2 regions of the Mesorhizobium sp. Mes31 genome follow, and region 2 is predicted to be linked to the other one. Evidence: riboswitches for the same ligand, from Rfam matches in the RefSeq annotation. Region 2 holds a riboswitch; the other holds the start of a gene.
What was found. Region 2 has a riboswitch for S-adenosylmethionine ahead of NR193_RS00090 (O-succinylhomoserine sulfhydrylase). Riboswitches for the same ligand answer to the same signal wherever they lie in the genome.
Positions count from the first base shown of each region.

Region 1: it holds a riboswitch for S-adenosylmethionine, as region 2 does, so the genes downstream of both, NR193_RS16195 (homoserine O-acetyltransferase) here and NR193_RS00090 (O-succinylhomoserine sulfhydrylase) in region 2, are expected to answer to the same signal.

Region 1 is NZ_JALJRL010000008.1:210,550-225,216, reverse strand. It holds gene NR193_RS16240 (class I SAM-dependent methyltransferase) at 1-503, shown strand, start outside; gene NR193_RS16235 (ABC transporter ATP-binding protein/permease) at 631-2,454, shown strand; gene NR193_RS16230 (DUF1194 domain-containing protein) at 2,540-3,343, shown strand; gene NR193_RS16225 (glycosyltransferase family 2 protein) at 3,408-4,322, opposite strand; gene NR193_RS16220 (DUF1330 domain-containing protein) at 4,699-5,019, shown strand; gene NR193_RS16215 (hypothetical protein) at 5,081-5,392, opposite strand; gene NR193_RS16210 (glycosyltransferase family 2 protein) at 5,362-6,072, opposite strand; gene NR193_RS16205 (Stf0 family sulfotransferase) at 6,236-7,066, opposite strand; gene metW (methionine biosynthesis protein MetW) at 7,015-7,629, opposite strand; gene NR193_RS16195 (homoserine O-acetyltransferase) at 7,626-8,795, opposite strand; SAM riboswitch at 8,916-8,993, opposite strand; gene hisC (histidinol-phosphate transaminase) at 9,129-10,238, shown strand; gene NR193_RS16185 (prephenate/arogenate dehydrogenase family protein) at 10,245-11,180, shown strand; gene NR193_RS16180 (sugar kinase) at 11,357-12,286, opposite strand; gene NR193_RS16175 (DUF2125 domain-containing protein) at 12,294-13,292, opposite strand; gene NR193_RS16170 (gamma-glutamylcyclotransferase) at 13,426-13,947, shown strand; gene NR193_RS16165 (aldo/keto reductase) at 14,062-14,667, shown strand, end outside.
Region 2 is NZ_JALJRL010000001.1:14,903-29,569, reverse strand. It holds gene NR193_RS00125 (magnesium and cobalt transport protein CorA) at 1-318, shown strand, start outside; gene NR193_RS00120 (GcrA family cell cycle regulator) at 422-940, opposite strand; gene NR193_RS00115 (aspartate aminotransferase family protein) at 1,298-2,497, shown strand; gene argF (ornithine carbamoyltransferase) at 2,512-3,423, shown strand; gene NR193_RS00105 (Hsp33 family molecular chaperone) at 3,553-4,587, shown strand; gene apaG (Co2+/Mg2+ efflux protein ApaG) at 4,650-5,042, opposite strand; gene NR193_RS00095 (ceramide glucosyltransferase) at 5,271-6,422, shown strand; gene NR193_RS00090 (O-succinylhomoserine sulfhydrylase) at 6,439-7,626, opposite strand; SAM riboswitch at 7,684-7,761, opposite strand; gene NR193_RS00085 (2'-deoxycytidine 5'-triphosphate deaminase) at 7,900-8,994, shown strand; gene NR193_RS00080 (ABC transporter substrate-binding protein) at 9,094-9,867, shown strand; gene araD1 (AraD1 family protein) at 10,063-11,055, opposite strand; gene mmsB (multiple monosaccharide ABC transporter permease) at 11,244-12,536, opposite strand; gene mmsA (multiple monosaccharide ABC transporter ATP-binding protein) at 12,533-14,065, opposite strand; gene chvE (multiple monosaccharide ABC transporter substrate-binding protein) at 14,187-14,667, opposite strand, start outside.

The sequences.
Region 1 (14,667 bases), on a different contig from region 2:
CCAGCATCGACCGCATGCTGCTCGTCCACTCACTCGAGCATGTCGAAAACCCGCGCGAGACGCTGAACGAAATCTGGCGCGTGCTGTCGCCGGCGGGGCGCGTCGTCATCGTCGTACCCAACCGGCGCGGCGTCTGGGCGCGCTTCGAGCACACGCCGTTCGGCAATGGCCGGCCTTTTTCGCGCGGGCAGCTCACCGAATTGCTGCGCGAGGCGAATTTCACGCCCGCGGCCTGGTCCGATGCCCTGTTCTTCCCGCCATCGCGGCGGCGCTTCATGATGCGCTTTCACAACGTGCTCGAACGCGCCGGCCGGCGGCTGTGGCCGATCTTTTCCGGCGTCATCGTCGTCGAGGCGCAGAAACGGCTCTATCAGGGCGTGCCGGTCGCTCAGCGGACGTCTCGCCGCGTCTTCGTGCCGGTGCTGTCGCCGCATGGCGCCACGCGGCTCGGCCGCCACGCCGAGGGGGCAATCTCGTCGGTTCGCCAGGTGACACCTTCGTGATCATGGTGAAAACTTGCGACGCGGAGCTTTTCCCGACCTATCTGTCATGCGCGGCCCTTGAAAGACCAATGCCGTCAAGTCTCTCCATCCGGTTTCAGCACCGCTTCTGAACGCAAGGACCTCGGCCATGGCTGATCAACCGGACAACGACGCTTTCGCCCGGCCGGTTGCGGCGGTCGAAGCCAGCAGCCTGCGTGATCAGGTGGCGACGATCAAGCAGGCGCTGATGGGATCGCCGGTTCGCAAGTGGTTGCTCTGGACGTCGGTTGGCATCGTGGCCGTCATCATCGCAACGTCGATCGGCCAGGTTCTGCTCAACCGCTGGAACCAGCCTTTCTACGATGCGCTTGCACGCCGCGACATGGCGGCCTTCCTGCACCAGCTTCTCGTCTTCGCGGCCATAGCCGGTGGGCTTCTGGTGCTCAATATCGGCCAGACCTGGCTCAACCAGATGATCAGGCTGAAGCTACGCGAGGCGCTGACGCTCGACCTGATCGACCAGTGGACGCGGCCGGCGCGCGCCTTCCGGCTGGCCAATGCCGGCGCCATCGGCGTCAACCCCGACCAGCGCATGCAGCAGGATGCCGCGCATCTGTCCGACCTGTCGACGGATCTCGGCGTCGGCCTGCTTCAGTCCTTCATCCTGCTGGTGTCCTTCGTCGGCGTGTTGTGGGAACTGTCTTCGGGCTTCGTGTTCCACATTGGCGGGACCTCCCTTGCGATTCCCGGCTACATGGTCTGGGCCGCCATCCTCTATGCCGGCACCGCCTCGTGGCTGAGCTGGCTGGTCGGCCGGACGCTGATCCGTCTCAACAGCGACCGCTACACGCGGGAGGCGGAGCTGCGCTCCTCGATGGTGCGCGTCAATGAGAATGTCGACGCCATCGCGTTGTACCATGGCGAGGCCGACGCCAGGCGACGGCTCGAACTCGACCTCGGCACGGTGCTCGGCGCCATGCGGCGCATCTACACCGCCCAGATCAACCTGTCCTGGGTTACCGATACCTATGGCTGGATCACCGTCGTGGCCCCGATCCTGGTCGCCTCGCCGGTCTACTTCGCAGGTGACATCAGTTTTGGCGGGCTGATGATGGCGGTCGGCGCCTTCAACCAGGTCCATTCTTCCTTGCGCTGGTTCATCAACAACATCGGCAGCATCGCCGATTGGCGCGCCACATTGATGCGCGTTGCCGATTTCCGCATCGCGCTCGGTGAAACCGATGTGCTGCACGATACGGAGAAACGGATCGAGTTCGTCGAGAACCCTGGCGGCAGCCTGACCTTCGAGAAACTCGAAGTGGCGTCGCCGGAGGGGTGCACCAGGCTCGGCGACCAGCATGTCGAAATCCGCGCCGGCGAGCGCGTCATGATCACCGGCGACCCGGGCGCCGGCAAGACGCTGTTCTTCCGCGCCATCGCCGGACTGTGGCCTTGGGGACGCGGACGGATCGGCCTGCCGGCAGGGGAAACCCTCATATTCGTGCCGCGCATCCCATATTTCCCGGCCGGTACGTTGCGCGAGATCCTCGATCATTCGAACGGACCCGCGCCGGCGAGTGATGCCCAGATTTCGGAGGTTCTTGCCGAGGTCGGGCTCGAGCGCCTGGCGTCCTCGCTCGACCGCTCCGCGCGCTGGGAGCACGAACTGGGCGATGACGAACAGCGCTCCCTGGCCTTCGCCAGGCTCGCCTTGCGACAGCCGAAATGGGTGATCATCGACGAAGCCATGGACGCGTTCGACGGACCCTCGCTGCGGCGGGTGCTGTCGATGCTGGAGAAGCGCTTGCCCGGAGCCGCGATCCTCAACATCGGACGCGGCCAGCACAACATCCGGTTCTTTCCACGCGCTTTGACCATCATGAAGGATACCGGTGCACAGGCCCTGAAACCTGCCCATATCAGGGCGGGCGCGATCGAACCGCCGCCGGTCGCCGCGCGCCGCAAGAGGTAAGCCGACGTCCGGGCCATGGGCGCAGAGCTTTATTTCGCCGTGATCGCGAGGGAAGCTTCCCGCAGAAACAACCTCGGCACTGGCCATGCTTGATGCTCTCCGCCTGCTCGCCTGTCTTGCCTGCGCCCAGGCAGCTCCTGTTGCCTCGCCGCCCGATGCGCTGGCCGTGGACGTCGAGCTGGTGCTGGCTGTCGACATCTCGCTGTCGATGGACGAAAGGGAATTCGCCCTCCAGCGCGCCGGCTATGTCGAGGCGCTGCGGCATCCCGATTTCATCAAGGCGGTCCGCGCCGGCAGCACGGGCCGTATCGCGCTCGCTTATTTCGAATGGGCCGGCACGGTGCGCGATGACGCGGTCATCGGCTGGCAAATCATCGACAGCGCCGAAAGCGCCAACAGCTTTGCCGACAAGGTCGCGGCGCGCCCGTTCCGCAGCTTTCGCGGCACCTCGATTTCCGGTGCGCTTGCCTTCGGCGCCGAGCTTTTCGATCGCACTGCCTTCCAGGGCGAACGCAGCGTCATCGATATTTCCGGCGATGGTCCGAACAATATCGGGCCGCCGGTCACCACGACACGCGATGCCGCCATCGCCAAAGGCATCGTCGTCAACGGCCTGCCGATCCTGATCAGCCCGTCGCCCACCTTCAGCCATCTTGATCAATATTATGCCCAGTGCGTGACCGGGGGGCCCGGTTCCTTTGTGCTGCCGATCCATGCGGCCGCCGAGTTTTCCACGGCCATCCGGCGCAAATTGATCCTCGAGGTCAGCGGCATTCAGGAGAGGGGCAGTGTCGTCCCCGTCGATGCCGCGGCTCCCATCGACTGCCTGCAGGGCGAACGGGACAGACGGTTCTATTCCGATCCGTTTTTTCCGGAGCTCGACAGATGACCTTGCGCCGGACCTGCTTGGGCATGTCGCCGTCCCAAAGCCGGCATGCTTTCGGGGACACATATCAGGCCGGACGGGCACCAAGCCTTTTAAGATCACGGCGCCAGCGCCGGCCATGGACATAGCCGTGCATCAGTTCCGGCAGCGAGTAGCCGAGCGCCGCCGACGAGCGGTTGGCCATGTAACCCGCAAATGCCTCCGGTATCCGGCCTCTAAGGATATCGGCAATGATCTGCCGCGAGATCATGTAGGGCGGAATGTGCGGATAGGAGTGGGCAATATGCGGGTGTTTGCCCATCAGGTTCGCATAGGCTTCGACATAGCCGTCGCGGCGGCCCGAAATCGAATTCTCCGAATTGTATTTCGTCCAGTCCATGTCCTCGGATAATTGCGCGCCGAAGCGCCGGGCAAGACGCAGCAGCAATTCCCGATCCTGCATCCGGGTGATGTCACTATCGTAGCCGCCAATGCCCAGCAAGGCCTCGCGGCGGGCCGTTATCGCTGAACCGGCAATGAAGATCGTCTGCGCGACCAGCGCCCGTTCCAGCATCGTCGGGCTCAGGAACACATCGCGGTTGACGCAGTTGGTGGCGCGATTGCCCTTCAGGGAGACAAACGAGCTGATCAGGACCTGAAGCACCGGATTGTCATCAAACCAGCTCAGGGTTCGTTCGAGCCGGTGCGGCAGGTAGACATCGTCGGAATCGAGGAATGTCACCACAGGCGCCCGCGCCCGCTCGATGCCGGCATTCCTGGCGGCGTTGGCGCCTCGCCATTTGGCGCCGACATAGATCAGCCGTGGGTCGCAAATGCGGGCAAGCGCGGCCTCGGTTCCATCGTTTGAGCCATCGTCGACGACAATATGCTCAAGTCTCGGCATGCTCTGGGAAAGCACGCTTTCCACCGCGCGCAGCACTGTTTCGCGCCGGTTGTGAGTTGGCGTTATGACCGTGATGAGGGGTTCGATGATCCCGACCATGTCGCGTCAGCTGTTTCCCGCGCAAGGATGCGCGTTAATCCAGGACTTTTCGATTTTCACAGCGGTCGAATGGATCGGACTTCCCCCTCCGCCACACCTCAATCGTATTCGACGCCACGCTATATAAAACAGCCGCTCGTGTCACTCACCGCGCCGGTGCCCAACCCCTCGTGAAATGACGAATTCCTGCCCCTAGCGTTCCAATTGCAACAGCCTTGCCGGAAAAGGGGGGCGAATCACCGGCGGGGAGGTCGATCCACCACCGCCAGACCGCATGTATTCCATTACCTCGGGCGTAATCGCCTTGGGGTCGGTGTTTCGGCACATTGCCCTTGCGAGGCCGGCTGATCGGCTTCGATGGAGAGGGAGTACAGTCATGACCGCCTACGCCGTTGCCCATATGCGCCACGTCACGCCAGGACCGTGGATCGAAGAATATCTCGAGAAGATCGATGCCACGCTGGAGCCCTTCGGCGGTCGCTTCGTCGTCCATGGCGGCGAGTTCGAGGTCGTCGAAAACAGTTGGCCGGGACATCTGATCGTCATCGAATTCCCGGATAGGCAACATGTGCGCGCATGGTACAAATCGCCCGCCTACCAGGCGATCCTGGGGCTGCGGACCGAGAATTCGGAATCCGACGTGATCTTCGTCACCGGCGTTGGACATCCGCACAAGGCCACGGATGTCCTGGAGTAGTCGATTGCTCCTGGTCAATTCAACATTTGCAGGCGCAATTCGAAGGACCGCCGCGAAGCGTCTAGCTGTGTCCGATATAGTCCGGCACGAGTTCGATTTCGTCCCGGACAATACCGGTTGCGAAACTGAACTGACCCCAAAACGCCAAGCCATAAAATGCCTGACCGACGATCAGGGAGAGGGGAATTTGCCAAAGGGGCATTCCTGTCTCGCGGGCATGGCCCACAATACGTCGCGTTGTACGCCAGGACATGGTGAACCAACGGCTGAATGACTTGACCACCCGTTGCATGCGGCTGGGTGAACTGAGCTCGACAAATTTCCGATCGGCATCACGGCCGGTTACCAGCGCACGCCAGTAAAAGAATTCCAACCGCGCGGCGCGTAATGGTAGACGCGTGCGTTAACGTTCAGAATTTCATGACCTTCGCGTTGCAGTTTACGCATCAGCAAAGTGCAGGAAACCTTGAAGCCATTGTGCTTCGGAAAAGGGTTGTTCGTAATCCAGAGACGTCGAAAGGCTATATTGTTGGCGTTGATCGCCCGTTTCGAAGCAAATCGCTTGTCTCCTCGCGCCATCGGGAAAAACCAAATCAGCGCAAACGTCCTGGAAAAGAAATCGTCGTACAGAAGATATGTGTAGCCGTTTACGCAGATAATCTCCGGGTCCTCAAAAGGTCCAAGGAGAGCCGAGAGCCACCCCGGCTCCGGAACCGTATCGGAATCGGTCAAGACAACCACATCTCCATCTGTCTTCAGGACTCCATTGTTCTTGAGGTCATAATATCGTCCTCCTGGGCAAGCGGCAAAGATCAGGTCGGCAACCTGTTCCAGTTGCGGCGCTTCGGCCGTGATGTCGTCAAGAAGAGATTTTGCATCCGTGTCTCTGCCGCCGTGAGCAATGACAACCTTGGGTCTTGCCAAGCCGTTCGAAGAAACGGCGGCAATTTCACGCGCCAAGGCCTTCAGTCCAACGCCGACCTCGGCCCAATCGATGGACCTGGCGTTCTCCATTTCCACGACGAGTGAATATGTTGTGCGTTCTTCAGCCATCTCTGCACCGACCAGCTATCAGTGCCTGGGTGGCTATAGTTCCCGCAACCCAATGTAAAGGCAACCCCTGCCGATCAAGCGACATCGTTTCGTATGGCGCTCCGCTATCAGGTGTACCCTGGCGGATGCCTTTACGATCAAATCGGAACCTGAGCGCGAACTTTTATCGGAAAACGCGAATACGACGATTGCTGGCCAGAAATCTTGAGGTGTCGGAGTACTGCGACAAGAAACGCTCCCTCCATTCCGCATTGATGGTGTCTCGTTGAATTTCGAGACCAGAGTTGGGGACAGACGTAGGCTCAAAGGCGATCTTGGCATCCGCCAGATATGCGATTTTCTCGAGATTCGCCCGTGGGGCCTCCAAGATTTCCTCGTATATCAACGACAGGAAGGGCAATCCGTTCTTCGCGAGCCAGATATCCCAGGCCAGATTTTCCAGCGCGATTTTTTCAAGCGACTCGGCGATCGCCGCACCGTCGTAGCGCGGTGCCTGCCGGCTGGTCTCGGTCGAGCGGAACCGACCAGTTTGACGAGCGCGCGTCCACGAAATTGCCTGACCAAGCAGATCGCGACGGGTGAGACGCACATAGCGCAATCCTGGAAGGCTGGCAGGGAGATCCACAGTCTTGGCTACCTGGGAAAACTGGCTGGCAAACAGTTTGACCGCGTAAACTCCGGATGTAGATCGCCCATCCGTCAAGGCACGCAGGACCTGGGCACGGGGATCGCGAGGATAGTTCGGCAATTCGAGAACCCGGCGGCCGCCGAACCATTCCAGAGGGTTGCCAAGTCCGGCGGCTGCCATCAATCCAGCGAGATGATTGCTGCCGCTACGCGGTGACGTGCAGATCAAGATTCCGGCTTTTATCCCGGCCAGGACGTCCGGCGGGATTTCTACTGGCAAAGGGCGTTTGCGAAATAAGCGCATGGCGAACGAAGCTACCGTCTCAGCAAAAACACCGCCTGCTGGCCGAAGAAATTCCAGAACCACCACGGCATCGACAGGCCGATCTTCTGGCCATTGGCGTCGAGCGCGGTTGCCTTTTCCACCGTCGCGCCAAGCTCGTCGCACAGATTGACGAAGTCGCGAATGGTGCAAAAGTGGATGTTGGGCGTGTCGTACCAGGAATAGGGCAGGTCCTTGGTCACCGGCATGCGGCCGTTGAGGAACAGCGACAGGCGCACCCGCCAGTGGCCGAAATTGGGGAAGGACACGATCGCCCGATTGCCGATCCTGAGCAGTTCGTCGAGCACCAGCTTCGGGTTGCGGGTGGCCTGCAGCGTCTGCGACAGCACGACGAAGTCAAAGCCCTTGTCGGGATAGAATTCGAGATCCTTGTCCGCATCGCCCTGGATGACCGAGAGGCCGCGCGCCACGCATTCGTTGACGCCGCGCTGCGACAGTTCGAGTCCACGGCCGTCGACCTGCTTGGTGTCCTGCAGCAGTTCGAGCAGCGAGCCGTCGCCCGAACCGACGTCGAGCACGCGGGACTGTGGCGGGATGAGGTTGGCGACGACCTCGAGGTCGACACGCTGGTCGCGGTTGACGCTCATGATGCGAGCCCTCTGGCGCGAGCCGCAGAGCCGATGAAGCCGTTGATGGCGGCAAACAGCTCCGGCTCGTCGAGCAGGAAGGCGTCGTGGCCACGGTCGGTCTCGATCTCGACGAAGGACACCGATGCGCCGGCGGCGTTGAGCGCGTGCACGATCGAGCGGCTCTCCTCCGTCGGAAACAGCCAGTCCGAGGTGAAGGACACCAGGCAGAAGCGGGTTTTCGTGCCGGCAAAAGCATCGGCCAATCGGCCGCCATGGTCGGCGGCGAGGTCGAAATAGTCCATCGACCGCGTCATGTAGAGATAGGAATTGGCGTCGAAGCGGTCGACGAAGGTCATGCCCTGGTGGCGCAGATAGCTTTCGATCTGGAAGTCGGCATCGAAGCCGAAGGTGAGCGCTTCGCGGTCCTGCAGATTGCGGCCGAATTTCCGGTGCAGGGCGGCTTCCGACAGATAGGTGATATGGGCGGCCATGCGCGCCACCGCCAGCCCCTTTTCGGGGCGCTTGCCGTAGTCGAAATATTTGCCGCCATGCCAGTCCGGATCGGCCATCACGGCCTGCCGGCCAACCTCATGGAAGGCGATGTTCTGCGACGAATGGCGGGCACCGGTGGCGATCGGCAGCGCCGAGAAGACGCGCTCCGGATAGCTCGACGCCCATTGCAGCACCTGCATGCCGCCCATCGAGCCGCCGAGCACGCAAAACAGCTTTTCGATACCGAAATGGTCGATCAGCATCTGCTGCGCGCGCACCATGTCGCGGATGGTGATGATCGGCAGGTCGAGCCCATAGGGCTTGCCGGTGGCGGGATTGGTCGAGGCCGGGCCGGTGGAGCCCAGGCAGCCGCCGATGACGTTTGAGCAGATGACGAAGAAGCGGTTGGTGTCGATGATCTTACCCGGGCCGATCAGCACTTCCCACCAGCCCGGCTTGCCGGTCACCGGATTGGTGTTGGCGACGTGCTGGTCGCCGGTCAGCGCGTGGCAGACGAGGATGGCATTGGAACGGGCGTCATTGAGCGTGCCATAGGTCTGGTAGGCGATCTGGAACGGCGACAACAGCGTGCCGGCGTCGAGCTTGAGCGGCTTGTCAGGTCCAAAACGCAACACCGGGCTCGACGGCTGGTCGGCCTCGTTGTTGGTTTTGCGAGCACGCAGAGCGGCCATCATGTCTCTCTACCATTCCGCATCGTGCTTTTCGAAAAATCGCTGCCGATTTTCGGGCCGATGCGCTCATCCGCCCGGTCGCGGACAATAAAAAACCGGCATTGCCTTCGCAAAGCCGGTTACGTCACGCAAACGGCCCTTTAGCGAATTGTTTAACGTGGCTGCAAGCCGACCGGCCAAATCACCACGGAACTGTCGAGGTTCTTCTAGAACTTGCCCGCCTTGCCGTCAATGCCGGCCACTGGCACCACCGCCACCTCTCGACATTGCCGGTCATGACTTGTATTTCCGCTGCGGCTCCTGCCGGGAGCCTTTCTCGATGGATATCTCGAAATGAAGCAGACACCGGATCAGGCACGACCAACCCCGCGCGCGGGCATCATGGACATCGACGCCTATGTGCCGGGCAAGAGCACGGCGCCGGCCGGCGTCGGCAAGGTCTACAAGCTGTCGTCGAACGAGAATCCGCTGGGGCCCTCGCCGAAGGCGATCGAAGCCGCGCGGGAGATTGCCGGAAAGCTCGACATCTACCCCGACGGCACTGCCAGGCGGCTGCGCGAAGCGATCGCCGAGGTGCATGGCCTCAACGCACAGAACATCATCTGTTCCAACGGTTCCGACGAGATCCTCGGCCTGCTGGCGCAGACCTATCTGGCGCCCGGGGACGAGGCGATCTTCACCGAACACGCCTTCATGGTCTACAAGATCTATATCCAGTCGGCAGGTGCCGTCCCGGTAGCGGTCAAGGAGACCAATGAGCGCGCCGACATCGATGCGATCTTGGCCGCCGTCACGCCGCGCACGAAAATCGTGTTCCTCGCCAATCCCAACAATCCGACCGGCACCTATGTGCCGTTCCAGGAGGTGCGTCGCCTGCATGCCGGCCTGCCCAGGCATGTGCTGCTCGTGCTCGACGCGGCCTACGCCGAATATGTCCGCCGCAACGATTATGAAGCCGGCATCGAACTGGTCGGTAGCGCCGAGAACGTCGTGATGACCCGCACCTTCTCCAAGATCGGTCTTGGCGGGGCGCGGATCGGCTGGATGTACGCGCCGATGCACATCGTCGACGCCATCAACCGTGTGCGCGGCCCGTTCAACGTCAATGCAACGGCGATCGAGGCCGGCATCGCGGCGATCCGCGACCGCGCCCATGTCGAGCGCAGCGTCGCCCACAACGAGACCTGGCTGGCCTGGGTCAGCGAACAGATGACGGGGCTTGGGTTGCGGGTGACGCCCAGCGTCGGCAATTTCGTCCTCATCCATTTTCCCGATGACCAGAAACACTCCGCAGCGGCGGCGGACGACTATCTCACCGCGCGCGGCTATATCTTGCGGCGCGTTTCCGGCTATGGCTTTCCCAACGCGCTGCGCATGACCATCGGCACCGAAGAGGCCAATCGCGGCGTTGTCGCCGCACTCACGACATTCCTGAAAAGCTAGAGCACCATGGCATCACCGATGTTTGAGAAGATCGCGCTGGTCGGCATCGGCCTGATAGGCTCGTCGCTGGCCCGCGTCATCCGCCGCGAGGGGCTGGCCGGTCACGTCGCCATCTCGACCCGCAGCGCGGCGACGCTGGCGCGGGCGCAAGAGCTTGGGCTAGGCGATTCCTACACCACCGACGCGAAAGAAGCGGTCCGCGATGCCGATCTGGTCATCGTCTCGGTGCCGGTCGGCTCGTCCGGCGCGGTGGCCGAGGAAATCGCGCCGGCGCTGAAGCCGGGTGCGATCCTCACCGATGTCGGCTCGACCAAGGCATCGGTCATCGCGCAGATGCAGCCGCATGTGCCGGCGGGCGTGCATTTCATTCCCGGCCATCCGCTGGCGGGCACCGAGAAGTCCGGGCCGGATGCCGGTTTCGCCGACCTGTTCGACAATCGCTGGTGCATCTTCACGCCGCTGCCGGACACCGATCCGGATGCGCTGGAGAGGCTTTCAGAATTCTGGCGCCGCTGCGGCGCCAACATCGACACGATGGACCCCCAGCATCACGACATGACGCTGGCCATCGTCTCGCACCTGCCGCACATCATCGCCTACAACATCGTCGGCACCGCCGATGATCTGCAGTCGGTGACCAAGTCCGAGGTCATCAAATATTCGGCTTCCGGGTTCCGCGACTTCACCCGCCTTGCCGCCTCAGACCCGACCATGTGGCGCGACGTCTGCCTGCACAACAAGGACGCCATCCTCGAAATGCTGGCGCGATTCTCGGAGGATCTGGCGTCGCTGCAACGGGCGATCCGCTGGGGCGACGGCGAAAAACTCTTCGATCTGTTCACCCGCACCCGAGCCGTGCGCCGCTCGATCATCGAGGCCGGCCAGGACATCGACGTGCCCGACTTCGGCCGCCAAGCGGTCGAGCACCCGGCCAAGAGCTAAGGTCTGTTGATATCCAAGTGAAGCCGGCCTGCAAACGGCGTTTTCCTGTGCTTCCGGTGCTCATGTACCCAAAAGTACGATCCGCTCCGGTTCTCGGAAATCACCTTGTTTGGTCGCTTCGCGCCCGTCTTCGACTCCGACCCGGCCTGATCTGAATCTCAACAGACCTTATGACGCTATGGTAGCGCAGGCCAGGTCGCCGCAACCATGGCCAGCGTCTCGGCCCTGTCCGGGGCGCCGAGCCTGCCACCGAAGCGCAGGCATTTGAGCGCGGCGGCGGCACTGGCAAAACGCAAGGCGTGCTCGACCGGCATGGCTTCCGCCAGCCCGACGGCAAAGGCACCGTGGAAGACATCGCCGGCGGCCAGTGTGTCGACCGGCTTGATCTTCGGTGCCGCCACATGACGGGATGATCCCGCCGCGCGATCGAACCACCAGGTTCCCGCCGCGCCGCCGGTGACCGCGACAAAGGCGTCGGTGCGCCGGGCAAGCGCCTCGCAGGCCTGACGCGGGTCGAGATCCTGATTGCACAGGATGCGCGCTGCCGGCTCCGAAGCCACGATGTGGGACGCCAGCGGCAAGAGCTGCTCCAGCACGTCGCTTGACGCGGTATCGGCATCGAGGATCGCCGGCCGGCCGATAGCGCGCGCCGCCTTCAGCGCAAGCGCTGCCGCACCCGGCCAGCGCACGTCGACCAGCACGGCATCGAATGCGGAGAGGTTGGCCGCCGGCAAGGCTTCGGGGTCGGCCTGGGCCTGGCTGTCATAGAATGGCACGATGATGCGCTCGCCTTGCGCGTCGACAAGGATCGACGCCAGCGCGGAGCGGGCGCCGCCGACACGGCGGACAAAGCCGCAATCGACGCCCTCGGCCTCGATCGCGGCAACCAGATGATCGGCGACCGGATCATCGCCGGCGCTCGCCCACAGCGACACCTCGGCGCCCAGGCGATGCGCGGCGCAGGCAGCGCTCGTCGCCATGCCCGAGGCGATCTGGACGCCGTCGGAGGCGATGAATTTTCCCTGGTGCGCCGGCAGTGTCTCGACACGCAGGATGGTGTCCAGCGTCAGCGCGCCAACACTCAGCAGCTTCACCGGTCTTGCCATGGAAGGGTTATTCCACCGGCTTGATCTTGCCCAGCGGGATGAAGCCGAGCGAGGCTTTGCCCTTGACCACCTTCAGCGGCATGGACGGTTCGTTGCCGAGCATCGCCAAGGCGCCAAAGCCCTGTTCGATCTGACTTTTCTGCTCGGGGATGGCGGTGCCGAGGATTGCCGCCACGGCCTTCGGATCCTTCAGCCTGATCATCAGATCGGCATCGATCAGGCCGTCGGCGTCGACCGACAGCGGTCCGGAAACCGTGACGCGCGCCGTCCCCGACGACAGGTCGAGGTTGCGGATCTCGATCTTCTGGCCGCGCAGGCTCTGCACGTGCGTGCCGATCAGCGCAACGCCATTCTTCAGCGTGGCGTCGCCGCTGGCATCGAGGGGCGGCAAGGCGCGCCCGCCGATTGCGTCGGGGTTGATCTCGAGATCGCCAAAGCTGCCGAGATAGTCGATATCGCCGCCGTTCGGCTGCAACTGGCCGGCCGCCTTGCCGGCGCTGAACAACTGCACCGGATCGGTGTCGTCGGCCGGGTCGGTCTGGCCTGACAGGCCCTCGGCCTGCAGCGAGATCCGCCGCGGCAGCGGCCATGACAGTTTGACGTTGGCCTGCAGATTGTCCCAGTCGATCCACAGCGGCACCATGCCCGGGACCGAGGTCCTGAGCGGACCACGCAGATCGGCAACCGGCGACAGGGGCTGGGTGATCTGGGCGACGGCATTGAAACTGCCGGCCGAGGCGGCGATGTTCCTGGCATCGTCCTCATAAGCGAGGTTGTCGCAAGAGATGGCAAAGCTCAGGGGGTAGCCGCTGACCTGCAGATTGGCGCACCCGGCCGCGACGCCACTCTTGTTGAGCGTGGCGACTGCCTTGTCGGCCTCGCTTCTGACCCGGTCCGCCAGATAGAACCAGCCGCCGCTGTAGATGGCGAACAGTATGACGATGAACGCCACAAGCCACCACAGGCGGCGACGGTTACTCGGTTGGCGTTCGTCACTTGACGTCATGCTTTGGCTCTCGTTAACGCATGGGTATTGGTGGACGGACCTTCGATTCCGACAACAATAGGTAGACAGAGACGGGCGGAAAAAACACCGATTCGGTGCGGTGTTGGCATCTTTTGCAATCAGGCGCGGCGATATGGGCGATTTTTGGGTGTTTGGCTACGGTTCGCTGATCTGGCGGCCGGGTTTTGCGCATGTCGAGACACAGCGCGCGCGCCTGCACGGCTACCGGCGCTCGCTTTGCGTCTACTCCTTCGTGCATCGCGGCACGCCTGAACGGCCGGGGCTGGTGCTCGGCCTCGACCATGGCGGCTCCTGCGTCGGCCTGGCGTTCCGCGTTCCCGGTGAATTGCGCGACGAGGTGATCGCCTATTTGCGCGAGCGCGAGCTGGTCACCAACGTCTATCTCGAGCGCACGCTCAAGATTCGCCTCAATGGTGGCGGGATGGTCGAGGCGGTGGCCTACATCGTCGACCGCGGGCACGAGCAGTATGCCGGTGCACTGGACGCGGCGCATGCGGCGGCCGTGGTGCGCGGCGCTGTCGGCCAATCCGGCAACAACGAGGACTATGTGCTCAGCACGCTGGAGCACCTCGAGGCGCTGGGCATTCGCGACCACTGGCTCGAGGACGTCGCCAGGCGGGTCGCGCCTTTGTGAAGCGCTGGCTCTGCGGAAAAGGCGGCCAGGCCTTTGACCTCGATGAGGCACGACCTAGGTTAGGTCCCGAACCTGGGCGGCATCCGCCCGATCCAGTCATCACGGAGATCCGTCTTGCAGAAACGCCGTCTCGGTCGTACCGACCTTTCCATCGCGCCGCTGGTTCTGGGCGGCAATGTATTCGGCTGGACCGCCGACGAGAAAACGTCTTTCGATCTGCTCGACCGCTTTGTCGGCGCCGGCCTCAACGCCGTCGATACGGCCGACGCCTATTCGCGCTGGGTTCCCGGCAACAAGGGCGGTGAATCGGAAACGATCATCGGCAAGTGGATGAAGGATCGCGGCAACCGCGACAAGGTCGTCGTGGTCACCAAGGTCGGTTCGGACATGGGGCAAGGCCGCAAGGACTTGTCCGCCGCCTATATCGAAAAGGCGGTCGACGCGTCGCTGAAGCGGCTGCAGACCGACGTCATCGACCTCTATCTGTCGCACTGGCCGGATCCGGCCACCCCTTATGAGGAAACCCTTGGCGCGTATGAGAAGCTGCTCGCCAAGGGCAAGATCCGCTATGCCGGCTGTTCGAACCTCGATGCCGGGCAGTTGCGCGCGGCGCTCGACGTGGCGAGCCTGCGCGGCCTGCCGCGCTACGAGGTGCTGCAGCCCGAATACAATCTCTACGATCGCTCCTCCTTCGATGGGCCGTTGCGCGATCTGTGCGTC
Region 2 (14,667 bases):
ATGCACCCGTTGTTCCGCGACGTGACCGATCACATCCGCACCGTGCAGGAAAAGATCGACAGTCTGCGCGAAGTGCTGGCGTTCGCTTTCGAGGCGAGCCTGCTGGTAGGCCAGAGCCAGGAAACGGCAATCTCCAAGAAGCTCGCTTCGTGGGCCGCCATTCTGGCGGTGCCGACGGCATTCGCCGGCATATACGGCATGAATTTCAGCGATATGCCGGAACTGAAGATGGAATACGGCTATCCCATGGTCTTGGCGGTGATCGCCTTGATCTGCTCGTTCCTGTACTGGCGTTTCCGCAAGAATGGCTGGCTGTGAAAGAGAGCGGGTAGCGAATAGGGAGTAGCGAGTAGCGTGAAAAGGCTTGCTCGGTCACCGATACCAAGCTGTATCTATTCGCTATTCGCTATTCGCTATTCGCTCAGCGACTGCGACGCCGCTCCGATGCCGGCTGGAACGCGACGCGGGCGTGGTACTTGCAGTAGGGACCGGTTTCGGCGGCCTCGTTGCCGCAGAAATGGAAGTCCTCCGAAAGCGGATCGCCATTCGGCCATTTGCAGGTCCGCTCTGTCAGCTCGACGAGCTGCAGATGCCGTGAGATCGGCAGCACGACATTTTCGACCGGGCGGATATAGTGGCGTGCCACCGGTTCGGCGTCGAACTGGGTCTGCAGGGCCGTCGCGCCGATCGACGTCGTGACGTGGCGTGTCGCGCTCGCGGCGCGCGCCACCGATTTCTGAACGGTCGATCCTTGCGCCGTCTTCTTCTGGCGTGCCGGTGTCGCCGTTGCGCGTCCGCGGCCCGACAGCTTCAGCCGATGCACCTTGCCGATGACCGCATTGCGGCTGACCCCGCCAAGCTGGGCAGCAATCTGGCTTGCGCTCAGACCCTCCGACCACAGTTTCCTGAGAAGTTCGACCCGCTCGTCAGTCCAGTTCATGAGACCGCGCTCCTGCTAAGCGTGCGGCAATCGGAATCCCTTCCCGACCCAGCAAAATTGCTGGGGCAGACACCACATATATCTGGTGATTAGGTCCGCCGCACGAAATCTAGTTATTTCTCGACTACAACTACTCTATGCGCTGACTCGGTGACAAGAGTCCCAAGTGCAACACGAATCGGTTTTTTCGGTTTTCCCCAACTTGCCCGGTCGCTTGTGAGCCGGCGTCTCGTCAGGAGGCTTGCCGCGCCCCTATGCGCGACGTTTTCGTTGACTTCATGGCCGAAAAACACGATAAGCCGCACAGGCCGCCGCTTTGGCGGCTTTTTTGATTTTCCGGTACCGGAGACGCATATAATGAGCGGTTCGGCGCTTTTCGAGACCTTTTCTCGCGCACCCCTGGCTTTCGACCATGGGGAGGGCACTTGGCTGGTTACCGACAAGGGCGAGCGATATCTCGATTTCGCCGGCGGCATCGCCGTCAATTCGCTCGGCCATAGCCATCCGCATCTGGTCGCCGCGCTCACCGAGCAGGCCGCAAAGCTCTGGCACGTCTCCAATCTCTACGAGATACCGGCGCAGAGCCGGCTTGGCGAGCGGCTGGCCGATGCCACCTTCGCCGACAAGGTGTTCTTCACCAATTCAGGCGCCGAGGCGCTGGAATGCGCGATCAAGACGGCGCGGCGTTACCACTTCGTCAAGGGACATCCCGAGCGCTTCCGCGTCATTACCTTCGAAGGCGCTTTCCATGGCCGCACTCTGGCGACCATCGCGGCCGGCGGCCAGTACAAATATCTTGAAGGGTTCGGACCCAAGGTCGAAGGCTTCGACCAGGTCGGCTTCGACGACATCGACGCCGCCGAAAAGGCGATCACGCCGCAAACCGCCGCGATCCTGATCGAACCGGTGCAGGGCGAGGGCGGTATCCGCCCGGTGCCGGCGCAATCGCTGAGGCGGCTGCGTCAGCTCTGCGACCAGCACGGCCTTTTGCTGATCTACGATGAGGTCCAATGCGGCATCGGTCGCACCGGCAAGCTGTTCGCGCATGAATGGTCCGGCGTCACACCCGACATCATGGCGATCGCCAAGGGCATTGGCGGCGGTTTCCCGATGGGCGCCTGCCTCGCCACCGATGAAGCAGCTGTCGGCATGACCGCTGGCGTTCACGGCACCACTTTCGGCGGCAACCCGCTTGCCATGGCCGTCGGCAACGCCGTGCTCGACGTGGTGCTGGAAGACGGCTTCCTCGAAGACGTCCAGCGCAAGGCGTTGCTGATGAAGCAGGGGCTGGCGGCGGTCGCCGACGAGTTTCCCGAAGTCATCGAGGACATCAGGGGCGTTGGGCTGATGCTCGGCCTCAAATGCGCCATGCCCAACACCAAGGTGAACATGGCGCTGCGCGACCAGCACCTGCTGGCGGTTCCGGCCGGTGACAATGTCATTCGCCTGCTGCCGCCGCTCACCGTCACCGACGCCGAAATCCACGAAGCGCTCAACCGCATCCGCGCCGGCGCCAAGGGCCTGGCGGAGGCGATCGCCTCCGCTGCCGCGAAGTAATTCGAAAGATCCTGATGAGCCCCCGTCATTTCACCGATCTTTCCGCCGTTTCCGAAGGCGACCTGCGCTTCATGCTCGACGATGCGGTGGTGCGAAAGGCTCGCCTCAAGGCTGGCGAGCGGACAAAGCCGCTCGAAGGCAAGGTGCTGGCGATGATCTTCGACAAGCCGTCGACGCGCACGCGCGTCTCCTTCGACGTCGGCATGCGCCAGCTCGGCGGCGAGACCATCATGCTGACCGGCACCGAAATGCAGCTCGGCCGCTCCGAGACCATCGCCGATACCGCCAAGGTGCTGTCGCGCTATGTCGACGCGATCATGATCCGTACCACCTCGCATGAGCGGCTGCTGGAACTGACCGAGAACGCCACCGTGCCGGTGATCAACGGGTTGACCGACGACACCCATCCCTGCCAGTTGATGGCCGACATCATGACCTTCGAGGAGCATCGCGGTCCGGTAGCCGGCAAGACGTTTGCCTGGACCGGCGACGGCAACAATGTGCTGCATTCGCTGCTCGAGGCCTCGGCACGGTTCCGCTTCAACCTCAACGTCGCCGTTCCCGAGGGCAGCGAACCGGCACGCAAGCATGTCGACTGGTCGCAAGCGCATGGCGGCAAGCTGCACTTCACCCGCTCACCCGAGGAGGCCGTCGATCAGGTCGATTGCGTCGTCACCGATTGCTGGGTGTCGATGGGCCAGGAGCATCGCGCCCGCGGCCACAACGTGTTCTCGCCTTATCAGGTCAATGCCAAGCTGATGGCCCAGGCCAAGCCGGACGCACTGTTCATGCATTGCCTGCCGGCGCATCGCGGCGAGGAAGTGACCGACGAAGTCATCGACGGGCCGCATTCGGTGGTCTTCGACGAGGCCGAGAACCGGCTCCATGCCCAGAAGGCCGTGCTCGCCTGGTGTCTTGGTGCTTGAAGTGTCTTGGTGCTTGAAGTGTCTTGGCGCTTGAAGTGCCTGGGAGCTTGATCTCTGGGGGCGTGATGCCTATTTGCGCCGCATCACGCAAATCAAGCGCGTTTCGACGCATGCGCCCCACAGGGCGGCATGGCCGCGCCCTGGAGCTTTGTCATGTTGGAAACCCATCAAGTGACTGAACATCACCCCAAACTCGGCGAATTCGGCTACGCCGGCGACGATCACGTCGTTCCCTTCGAGGTCGGCCCGCTCGACGTACGCGGCCGCACCGTTCAACTCGGGCCGATGCTCGACGCCATCCTGAGCCGCCACGATTATCCCGAGCCGGTCGCCCGCCTGCTGGCGGAGGCCTGTGTGCTGACGGTGCTGCTCGGCACATCGCTCAAGTTCGAGGGCAAATTCATCCTGCAGACCCGCACCGATGGTCCGGTCGATATGCTGGTCGCGGATTTTTCCACGCCCACGGCACTGCGGGCCTATGCGCGTTTCGATCCCGACCGGCTTGAGGCGCTGGTCGCGGCCGGCGAAACGTCTCAGCAGACGCTGCTCGGCAGCGGTGTCCTGGCGCTGACCATCGACCAGGGTGCTCACACGCAGCGCTATCAGGGCATTGTCCAGCTCGACGGCGAAACGCTCGAAGACGCGGCACGTACCTATTTCCGCCAGTCGGAGCAGATTCCGACCGATCTCAGGCTTTCGGTGGCCAAGCTGTTGACGCCCGGCATCGGTGGCGCACGCGAACAGTGGCGCGCCGGTGGCATCCTGGCGCAGTTCCTGCCGCAATCGCCCGAGCGTATGCGTGTGCCGGACCTGCCGGGTGGCGATGGCGATCCGCGCGACGAAATCCACGATCCGGCCGACAATTCCTGGCAGGAACTGCTGGCGTTGCTCGGCACCATCGAGCCGACCGAGCTGATCGACCCGACGATCGGCGCCGAGCGGCTGCTCTACAGGTTGTTCCACGAGCATGGCGTGCGCGTCTTCGGCGGTGTTCCGGTCGCCGATCAGTGTTCGTGTTCGCGGGACAAGATCCGCGGCATCCTCGAGGGCTTCTCCGCGCAGGAGATCAAGGACAGCACCGAGGATGGCGGCATCCACGTCGCCTGCGAATTCTGCTCGAAGCAATATGACTTCGACCCGGCGGAATTTGCAGCGGCTCAATAGCGACAGAACAACGTCTCACCGGCTGCCTCGCGGCCGGTGAGGGCATTGGCGCCCACCCGAGGCTAATTCACCGTGCGCCGCGTACCCGGCAGGTCGAGCGAGAAGGCGGGGATGGCGATGTCGAACGTCTCGCCCCGCTTGTTGCGCATCGTGTAATGCCCGACCATGATCCCTGACGGTGTCGAAAGTGGGCAGCCGGACGTGTATTGATAGCTGTCGCCGGGATTGAGTTCGGGCTGGTCGCCAACGACGCCGGCGCCGCGCACTTCCTCGACCCGACCGGTGCCGTCGGTGATGTGCCAATAGCGCGACAACAGCTGCACGAACTCCTCCGACTGATTGTCGATCGTTATCTGATAGCCCCAGACATAGCGGTTCTCGGACGGATCCGAGCGATCCTCCAGATAGAACGGCCTGACCTGCACTTCGATGTTGCGCGTGACGGCGCGGTACATAAGCGACTCCAAAACAGTCCCGGCAACTTTCGGCGCTCCTCTCGGGCTGGTCAACGGTGCGCCCCCGTCATTCCGACCTGACAGGCAAGTGCCGACAAAGAATGTCATTTAAGTGACACATGACAATGATGGTGTGCGCCAACCAGTGCCTGGCGACTCGGGCGCTTTGTCGAATTGTCGAAAGCGGTCGCCATGGAGGCCGGCTTTTTCTGGAGTGACCGGATCTCGATGGAACTCACTCTCATAGCCGCCTTGCTTTCGACTGTTCTCATTGTCTCAAACCTCGCCAGCATCGTGTTCGCCGCTTCACGTCTGAAGCGACGCCGCGTCATCGCAGCGCCGACCGGCAAGTCACGGCCGGTGTCGATCGTCGTGCCGTCGCGTGGCGTCGAGCCGTTCACGCACGAGACGCTGGAGCGCGCCTTCTCGCTCGACTGGCCACGCTACGAATTGATCTTCTGCGTCGCCCATGCCGATGATCCGGTGGTCGGATTGATCCGCGCCGCCATCGCCCGTTTTCCGGCAGTGCCGGCCCGCCTGTTGTTCGGCGACGACCGCATCAGCGCAAATCCGAAGCTCAACAATTGCGTCAAGGGCTGGGAAGCGGCGCGCCACGACTGGGTCATCCTGGCCGATTCCAACGTGTTGATGCCTGAAGATTATGTCCAGCACCTGATGGCGGCCTGGCGGCCGGACACCGGCCTTGTCTGCTCGACGCCGATCGGCTCGCGGCCGGACGGCTTCTGGGCCGAGGTCGAATGTGCCTTCCTCAACACGCTGCAGGCGCGCTGGCAATATGCCGGCGAAGCGCTCGGCCTTGGCTTTGCCCAAGGCAAGAGCATGTTGTGGAACAAGCCGATGCTCGACGCCAGTGGCGGCATCCGCGCGCTGGCCGCCGAGATCGCCGAAGACGCTGCCGCGACCAAGCTGGTCAACGGCCTCGGCCTGCGCGTCAATCTCGTCGCCGCCCCTTTCGAGCAGCCGCTCGGCCGGCGCACGCTTGCCGAGATCTGGTCGCGCCAGGCGCGTTGGGCGCGCCTGCGCCGTGTCACCTTCCCGCTGTTCTTCGCGCCCGAGATCCTGACTGGCGCGGCGGTGCCGCTGGTGCTTGCGCTGGTTGCGGCGGCAGGCGCCGGCTTCAGCCTGCCGCTGACCTGCATCGCCGTGCTGGCAGCCTTCTATCTTCCGGAATGCGCCCTGGCCTCGGCCAAGGGCTGGTATCTGTCGCCCCGCATGATCGCGGCGATGGTGGTGCGCGACATGATCCTGCCGGTGATGTGGGCACGCGGCTGGCTCGGCGGCGCCGTCGACTGGCGCGGCAACGCGATGACCATTGGCACCAAGGCGGCCGAACTGGAAGAGACGCCGTCGAGCGCCTGAAGGGCCAAAACCTCTCCTACTTGGCCTTCAGCGCCTGCGCGATATCCTCGAGCAGATCGTCGGCATCCTCCAGGCCGACCGAAAGCCTGAGCGTGCCCGGCCCGATGCCGAGTTCCGCGCGGGCTTCGTCGCTCAAATTCTTGTGCGTCGTCGTCGCCGGATGGGTGATCAGGCTCTTGGCGTCGCCGAGATTGTTGGAGATCAGCACGATGTCGAGCGCGTTCTGCAAGGCGAAGGCCGCCTGCTTGCCGCCCTTGACGTCGAGGCAGATCAGCGTCGAGCCGCCCGACATCTGCTTCTTGACGATCGCCGCCTGAGGGTGGTCGGCGCGGCCGGGATAGATGACACGGGCGATTTCCGGCTGCACGGCAAGGAAGTCGGCGATCTTGCCGGCGCTTTCCGTCTGCTGGCGTACGCGCAGCGGCAGCGTCTCCAGGCCCTTCAGCAACGTCCAGGCGTTGAAGGGCGACAGGCTGGGCCCGGTGTGGCGGAAATAGTCGTGCAGGTTCTCGTCGATCCACTTCTTGTCCGACAGGATGACGCCGCCAAGGCACCGCCCTTGGCCGTCAATGTGCTTGGTCGCCGAATAGACGACGATATGCGCGCCAAGCTGCAAGGGTTTCTGCTGCAGGGGGGTGGCAAAGACGTTGTCGACGACGAGCCGCGCGCCGATCGAATTGGCGAGTGAGGCAACCGCGGCGATGTCGACCACTTCCAGCGTCGGGTTGGTCGGGCTTTCCAGGAAGAACAGCTTGGTGTTCGGCCTGACCGCTTTTTCCCAGTTGGCGATGTCGGTGCCGTCGACCAGCGTTGCCTCGATACCGTACCGAGGCGCCAGGGTCTCGACCACCCAGCGGCAGGAGCCGAACAGCGCGCGCGCCGCCACGATATGGTCGCCGGCCTTGACGCTGCACAGAAGGGCTGCGGTCACCGCCGCCATGCCCGACGCGGTGGCGCGCGCATCCTCGGCGCCTTCCAGCGCGCACATGCGCTTTTCGAACATGTCGACCGTGGGATTGGCGTAGCGCGAATAGATGAAGCCCGGCTCCTCGCCCTTGAAACGGGCTTCGGCGGCCTGCGCCGTCTCGTAGACATAGCCCTGGGTGAGGTACATCGCCTCGGAGGTTTCGCCGAATTGAGAACGCAGGGTTCCGGCGTGTACGAGGGCTGTCTGAGGTTTCCAGTTGCGCTTCTTGGTGCTCATCGCTTTTGTTCCAGACACAAAAAAACCGGCCGCGAAAGTCGCAACCGGTCCATACGGCCTTGCGGCCCGACGGTCCTTTAGCGACTTGTTTAACGTGGCTGCAAGCCGACCGGCCAAATCACCACGGGATAACGACCCTTTAGACCCGCGCCACGCTTGCGTCAATTGCCGGCTTGATTAAGAGGTTTGTACCAAGCAGGTTCAGCAAAAGTGTTCCACGGTTTTGCGGCAAGAACCGGCGACAAGAAAAACGTCTGGCCTAGGAGTGGAGCCTTGCGGCAGACAGGCATTCTTCCCGATCAGGACATTTCGGCGCTGTTCCAGTCCGGTGCGCTGAAGTCGCCGCGCGCCCTCGATGCCGACCAGATCCAGCCGGCCAGCCTGGATTTGAGGCTCGGCGACAAGGCATGGCGGGTGCGGGCCTCCTTCCTGCCCGGTCCCGGCCACAAGGTTTCGGAAAAGCTCGACCGGCTGAAGCTGCACGAGATTGATCTTGCCGACGGCGCCGTACTGGAAACCGGCTGCGTCTACATCGTGCCATTGCTCGAAAGCCTTGCGCTGCCGGCGGAGATTTCGGCCTCGGCCAATCCGAAGAGCTCGACCGGGCGGCTCGACATCTTCACCCGTGTCATGACCGACCGTGGCCACGAGTTCGACAAGATCGCCGCCGGCTATCATGGGCCGCTCTACCTGGAGGTCAGCCCGCGCACCTTCCCGATCGTTGCGCGCACCGGCTCGCGGCTGTCGCAGATACGCTTCCGCACCGGCAATGCGCTGCTTTCGGAAGCCGAGTTGCATGAATTGCATCGCGCCCAGATGCTGGTCGCCACCGAGCCGCCGAACATTTCCGGTGGCGGCATCGCGCTGTCGATCGACCTCAATGGCGATGAAAATGGTCTGGTCGGCTATCGCGGCAAGCATCACACCGGTCTCGTCGACGTCGACAAGCGTGCCGCGCAGGAGGTCGTCGATTTCTGGGAACCGATCCACAAGAGTGGCGCCGGCGAACTGGTGCTTGATCCCGACGAGTTCTACATCCTCGTCAGCCAGGAGGCGGTGCATGTGCCGCCGCTCTATGCCGCCGAGATGACGCCGTTCGATCCGCTGGTCGGCGAGTTCCGCGTCCACTATGCCGGCTTCTTCGATCCGGGTTTCGGCCACTCGGCGTCAGGCGGCACCGGCAGCCGGGCGGTGCTCGAAGTGCGCAGCCATGAAGTGCCGTTCATCCTCGACCATGGCCAGATTGTCGGCCGGCTGGTCTACGAGCATATGCTGAAGCGGCCGCAGGCGCTCTACGGCACCGACCTCGGCTCCAACTACCAGGCGCAGGGCCTGAAGCTGTCCAAGCATTTCCGCCCCGCACGCTGAACCGCATTGCCGTCGGGCAAAATACTTGCCTGTGCTGGCCCACCATGCTTGGCTGCCTTCTGGCCGTCAGGATGCCGGCGTTCAAGGGGAACCAAGAAGATGCGGATTTCAAAATGGATCGTTTCGGCAGCGGGCGCTGCCATGCTGGCGATGGCGGCTGGCTCTCTGTCGGCGCAGGCCGCGGAGAAACTGAAAATCGGCACCGAGGGTGCCTATCCGCCGTTCAACACCATTACCTCGGACGGCAAGGTTGTCGGTTTCGATATCGACATCGCCAATGCGCTGTGTGCGCAGATGAAGGTCGAGTGCGAAATCGTCACCCAGGATTGGGACGGCATCATTCCCGCCCTGCAGGCCAAGAAGTTCGATGCCATCATCGCGTCGATGAGCATCACCGAGGAGCGCAAGAAACAGGTCTCCTTCACCAACAAATACTATACGACGCCGCTCGCTTTGGTGGCGCCCAAGGACAGCGATCTCACCTCGACCGAACCGGCGGCACTTGCCGGCAAGACGGTCGGCGCCCAGGCTTCGACCACGCAGGCCGACTATGCCCAGAATACCTATGGCAAGGCGGGCGCGGAGGCGAAGCTCTATCCGACACAGGAAGAGGCGATCACCGACCTGACCAATGGCCGGCTTGATGCCGTGATCTCGGACAAGTTCGTGCTGGTGGACTGGCTGAAGAAGGCAAGCGACGGCTGCTGCAAGCTGGTCGGCGACGTCAAGGGCACCGAGACGCAAGCCGGCATCGCCGTGCGCCTGGAAGACACGGCACTGCGCGACAAGCTCAACGCGGCCATCGACGCCATCGTCGCCGACGGCACCTACAAGAAGATCCAGGCCAAGTATTTCGATTTCGATATTTATTGAGGGTAAAGCTGCCGATCTCCCCCCTCGTGGGGGAGATGCCCGGCAGGGCAGAGGGGGGCGTGAAGGATTGCCAACCTCGCATTCTGTGACAAATCGAAAGCAGTCCGAGGGCTCGATGATATTCGGAGGTGCTGGAGGGACAGCGCCCCCCTTTGGCCTGTCGGCCATCTCCCCCACGTGGGGGAGATCACGCTGTCAAAGCGCCTTCACCGCGACATTCACCGGCTGCTCGATCTCGAGCGGGTTGCGCAGCGGCAGGCCGAAATCCCTGGCCTCGATCTCGAACACGTCGCCGGCCTCGGTCCTGATGCCGTCGGCGAAGGACAGCGTCGCCGTTCCGAACATGTGCACATGCACGTCGCCTGGCTGGCGGAAGGCCGAGTATTTGAAATGGTGGTGTTCGAGATTGGCGATGGTGTGCGACATGTTCGCTTCGCCCGACAGGAACGGCTTTTCCCACAGCGTCTTGCCGTCACGCACAATGCGCGAGGTGCCGCGGATGTCGGACGGCAGGTCGCCGATCAGGATCTCCGGTCCGAACGACGCGTTGCGCAGCTTGGAATGGGCGAGGAAGAGATAGTTCACGCGCTCGGTCACGTGATCGGAAAACTCGTTCGACAGCGTGAAGCCGACGCGGAATGGCGCGCCGTCGTCACCGATCACATAAATGCCGGCGACCTCGGGCTCCTCGCCGGCATCCATGGCGAAGGCCGGCGACATCAGCGCGGCGCCTGGCGCCACCGCCATCGTGCCGTTGCCCTTGTAGAACCATTCCGGCTGTACGCCGACCTGACCTTTCGCGGGTTTGCCGCCCTCCAGCCCCATGCGGAACATCTTCATGGAATCGGTGAGCTGCTCCTCGCCGTGGGCGCTGAGATTCTTGTGCATGGAATCGCGCGTCGCCGCCGAGCCGAGATGCGTCAGGCCGGTGCCGGTGAGGTGGAGATGCGCGGGGTCGGGATGGTTGATCGGCGACACCAGCCGCCCTTTCTTGTAGGCCGCGTCGAGGTCGATGGTCTCACCGAAGCCCTTGCGTTCGATCAGCGCGACGAGACCGACGCCGGTGCGGGCGGCCTCCATGGCCAGCGAATAGACGCTGCGCGCGCCGTTGATGATGCGGGTCTTGCCGCCATTGCGGGCAACGACGCGAATGGTCTCGGCGTCATCGAGAATCTGGGAGATCAGCATGATGAATCCTCTCTCATTTGCCTTGGCATGGCTGCCGGCACGGCAAACCTTCCCAAGCGCGGCCGGACGTCGTCCATGCCACGGGTGAAATTCTCCGTTCGGATTGCGCTCGCGGGCTCGGTCCCTCGGGGGACTTCTTCGTGCCGCCCGGCAGTGCCGCGATGTGACCCGTATGCCTTCCTGTTTCCTCAGCCCTTGTTCTTGTTGTAGACGTCGAAGACCACGGCGCCGAGCAGCACCAGGCCTTTCACCACCTGTTGCCAGTCCACGTTGACGCCCATGATCGACATGCCGTTGTTCATGACGCCCATGATGAAGCCGCCGACCACCGCGCCGATGACCTGGCCGACGCCGCCCATGGCCGAAGCGCCGCCGATGAACACCGCGGCGATGACGTCGAGCTCGCTGCCGAGGCCCGCCGCCGGCACGGCCTGTCCCAGGCGTGCCGCGATGATCAGGCCTCCAAGCGCCGACAGCACGCCCATGTTGACGAACACCATGAGGGTCAGCCGCTCGGTCTTGATGCCCGACAGTTGCGCCGCCTTGGCATTGCCGCCCATGGCGTAGATGCGGCGGCCGACCGTCATGCGTTTGGTGACGAAGACGAACAGCGCGATCAGCACGCCCATCACCATGAGAACGATCGGCAGGCCCTTGTAGGTGGCGAATTGATAGACCAGGAACAGCGCCAGGGCGCTGGTCACCAGGGTCTTGACGACGAACAGTGTGAAGGGCTCGGCTTCATAGCCATGCTGCTCGCGGGTGCGTCGTGCCCTGAGCCCGAAATAGGCATAGGCGAGCACGGCGACGACGCCGATCAGGATCGTCGTCATATGCAGTGTCAGGCCGCTGCCGATGATGGTCTTGCCGGCGGCGTTCACGGTCGGCGGGATCAGCGTCAACGGGCCGATCACGTCGGGAATGAAGCCGGAGCTGAGCGCCTTGAAGCCGTCTGGAAGCGGCCCCACCGAAGACCCGCCACCCAGCAGCGCCTGGCAGATGCCGCGGAAGATCAACATTCCCGCCAGCGTGACGATGAAGCTCGGTATTCGGTGATAGGCAATCCAGTAGCCCTGGGCGGCGCCGATGCCGCCGCCGATGATGAGGCAGATGATCGACACAACCAGCGGATTGCTGAATGGACCGAGCGGCCAGATGACCATCATCATCGCCGCCAGCGCGCCGATGAAACCGGCGACAGAGCCGACACTGAGGTCGATATGACCCGAAACGATCACCAAAAGCATGCCCAGCGCCATCACGATGATGAAGGAATTCTGCTGGACCAGGTTGCTCAGGTTCACCGGCTTGAACAGCGTGCCGGACGTGGTGAACTGGAAGAACACCATGATGGCGATCAGCGCCAGGATCAGGCCATATTCGCGCAAATTGGTGATCAGCGCCGAGACGGCGACGCGCGGTCCCTGCTGCACGTCTTCGGCGACGCCGCTTTTCGGCGCGGGAGCGCTTTCGGTGCTCATGATGCTTTTCCTTCTCCCCGAACGATGGCGCGCATGATCTTTTCCTGGCTGGCGTCGCTCGCCGCCATTTCGCCGACCATACGGCCTTCGTTCATGACGTAGATGCGGTCGGTGATGCCGAGCAGTTCCGGCATCTCCGACGAGATGACGATGATCGCCTTACCCTCGGAGGCGAGGCGGGCGATGATGGTGTAGATTTCGTACTTTGCGCCGACGTCGATGCCGCGCGTCGGCTCGTCGAGGATCAGCACTTCCGGATTGGCGAACAGCCATTTCGACAGCACCACCTTCTGTTGATTGCCGCCCGACAGGTTGCCGGTCATCTGATAGACGCTGGACGAGCGGATGTTGGTCTTGGCCTTGTAGTCGTTGGCGACGGCGAGTTCGCGCAGGTCGTCGATCACGGCGTGGCGCGACACGCCGGGAAGGTTGGCCAGCGTGATGTTGTGCTTGATGTGATCGATGAGATTGAGACCGTAGGTCTTGCGGTCTTCGGTAACGTAGGCAATGCCGTGTTCCACCGCCTTGCTCACCGATGAGACGTCGATCTGCTTGCCCTTGAGCAGCACCTCGCCAGTGATGCGGCGGCCATAGGAGCGGCCAAACAGGCTCATCGCGAATTCGGTGCGCCCGGCGCCCATCAGCCCGGCGATACCCACCACCTCGCCCTTGCGGACATTGATATCGATTCCCTTGATCACTTGCCTCTCGGCATGGATCGGGTGATAGACCGACCAGTTCTTCACCTGGAGCACGATCTCACCGATCTTCGGCTCGCGCGGCGGATAACGGTCGTCGAGCGAGCGGCCGACCATCGAGGTGATGATACGGTCCTCCGAGATGTCTTTCTTGGCCAGCGTCTCGATGGTTCGCCCGTCGCGGATGATGGTGACCTTGTCGGCGACCCGGTTCACCTCGTTGAGCTTGTGCGAGATCAGGATCGAGGTGATGCCTTGCCGCTTGAACTCGAGCAGCAGGTCGAGCAGCGCCTGGCTGTCTTTTTCCGACAGGCTCGCCGTCGGCTCGTCGAGGATCAGCAGCTTCACTTCCTTGCTGAGCGCCTTGGCGATCTCGACCAACTGCTGCTTGCCGACGCCGATATTGGTGATCAGCGTCTTGGGGTCCTCCTTGAGGCCCACCTTCTTCAGCAAGGCGCTGGTGCGTGTCTCGTTGGCATTCCAGTCGATGATGCCAAATCTGGCGTGTTCGTTGCCAAGGAAGATGTTTTCGGCGATCGACAGCATCGGCACCAGCGCAAGCTCCTGGTGGATGATGACGATGCCCATGTGTTCGCTGTCGTGAATGCCTTTGAAATGGCATTCCTCGCCACGGTAGATGATCGCGCCATCATAGGTGCCGGACGCATACACGCCTGACAGCACCTTCATCAGCGTCGATTTGCCGGCACCGTTCTCGCCGACCACGGCATGGATCTCGCCTTCCTCGACGCTGAGGTTGACGTTCGACAGCGCCTTCACGCCGGGGAACGTCTTGGTGATGTCGCGCATCTCCAAAATCGTCGAGGCCATCAGGAATACCGCTCCTCCGAGGTCCGGAACAATGCCGGGGGCTAGTATGCGAATTTTGGATTCGCCGCGCTAGCAAAAAGGGGCCCCGCTGCGCGCGGGACCCCAGGCTTTGCAGACGCGATTACTTCAGGTCTTCGGCCTTGATGTAGCCGGAGTCGACCACCAGTGCCTGGTAGTTCGACTTGTCGACTTCATGCGGCGTCAGCAGGATCGAGGGAACGACCTTGACGTCGTTGTTGTAGGTCTTGGTGTCGAGGCCTTCCGGCTTGCCGCCCGAGAGCACCTTGTCGACCAGGCCGACAGTGGCCTTGGCCAGTTCGCGGGTGTCCTTGAACACGGTCGAGTACTGCTCGCCCGAGATGATCAGCTTGACCGAAGCGGTCTCGGCGTCCTGGCCGGTCACGACAGGCCAGGGCTGAGCGGCCGTGCCGTAGCCCACGGCGCGAAGCGAGGCGGTGATACCGCGCGACAGGCCGTCATAGGGCGACAGAACGCCATCGACGCGGCTGCCGTCCGAGTAGTTGGCGGAGAGCAGGTTGTCCATGCGCGCCTGGGCGGTTGCCGCCAACCAGCGCAGCGTGCCGACCTTGTCCATGCCCATC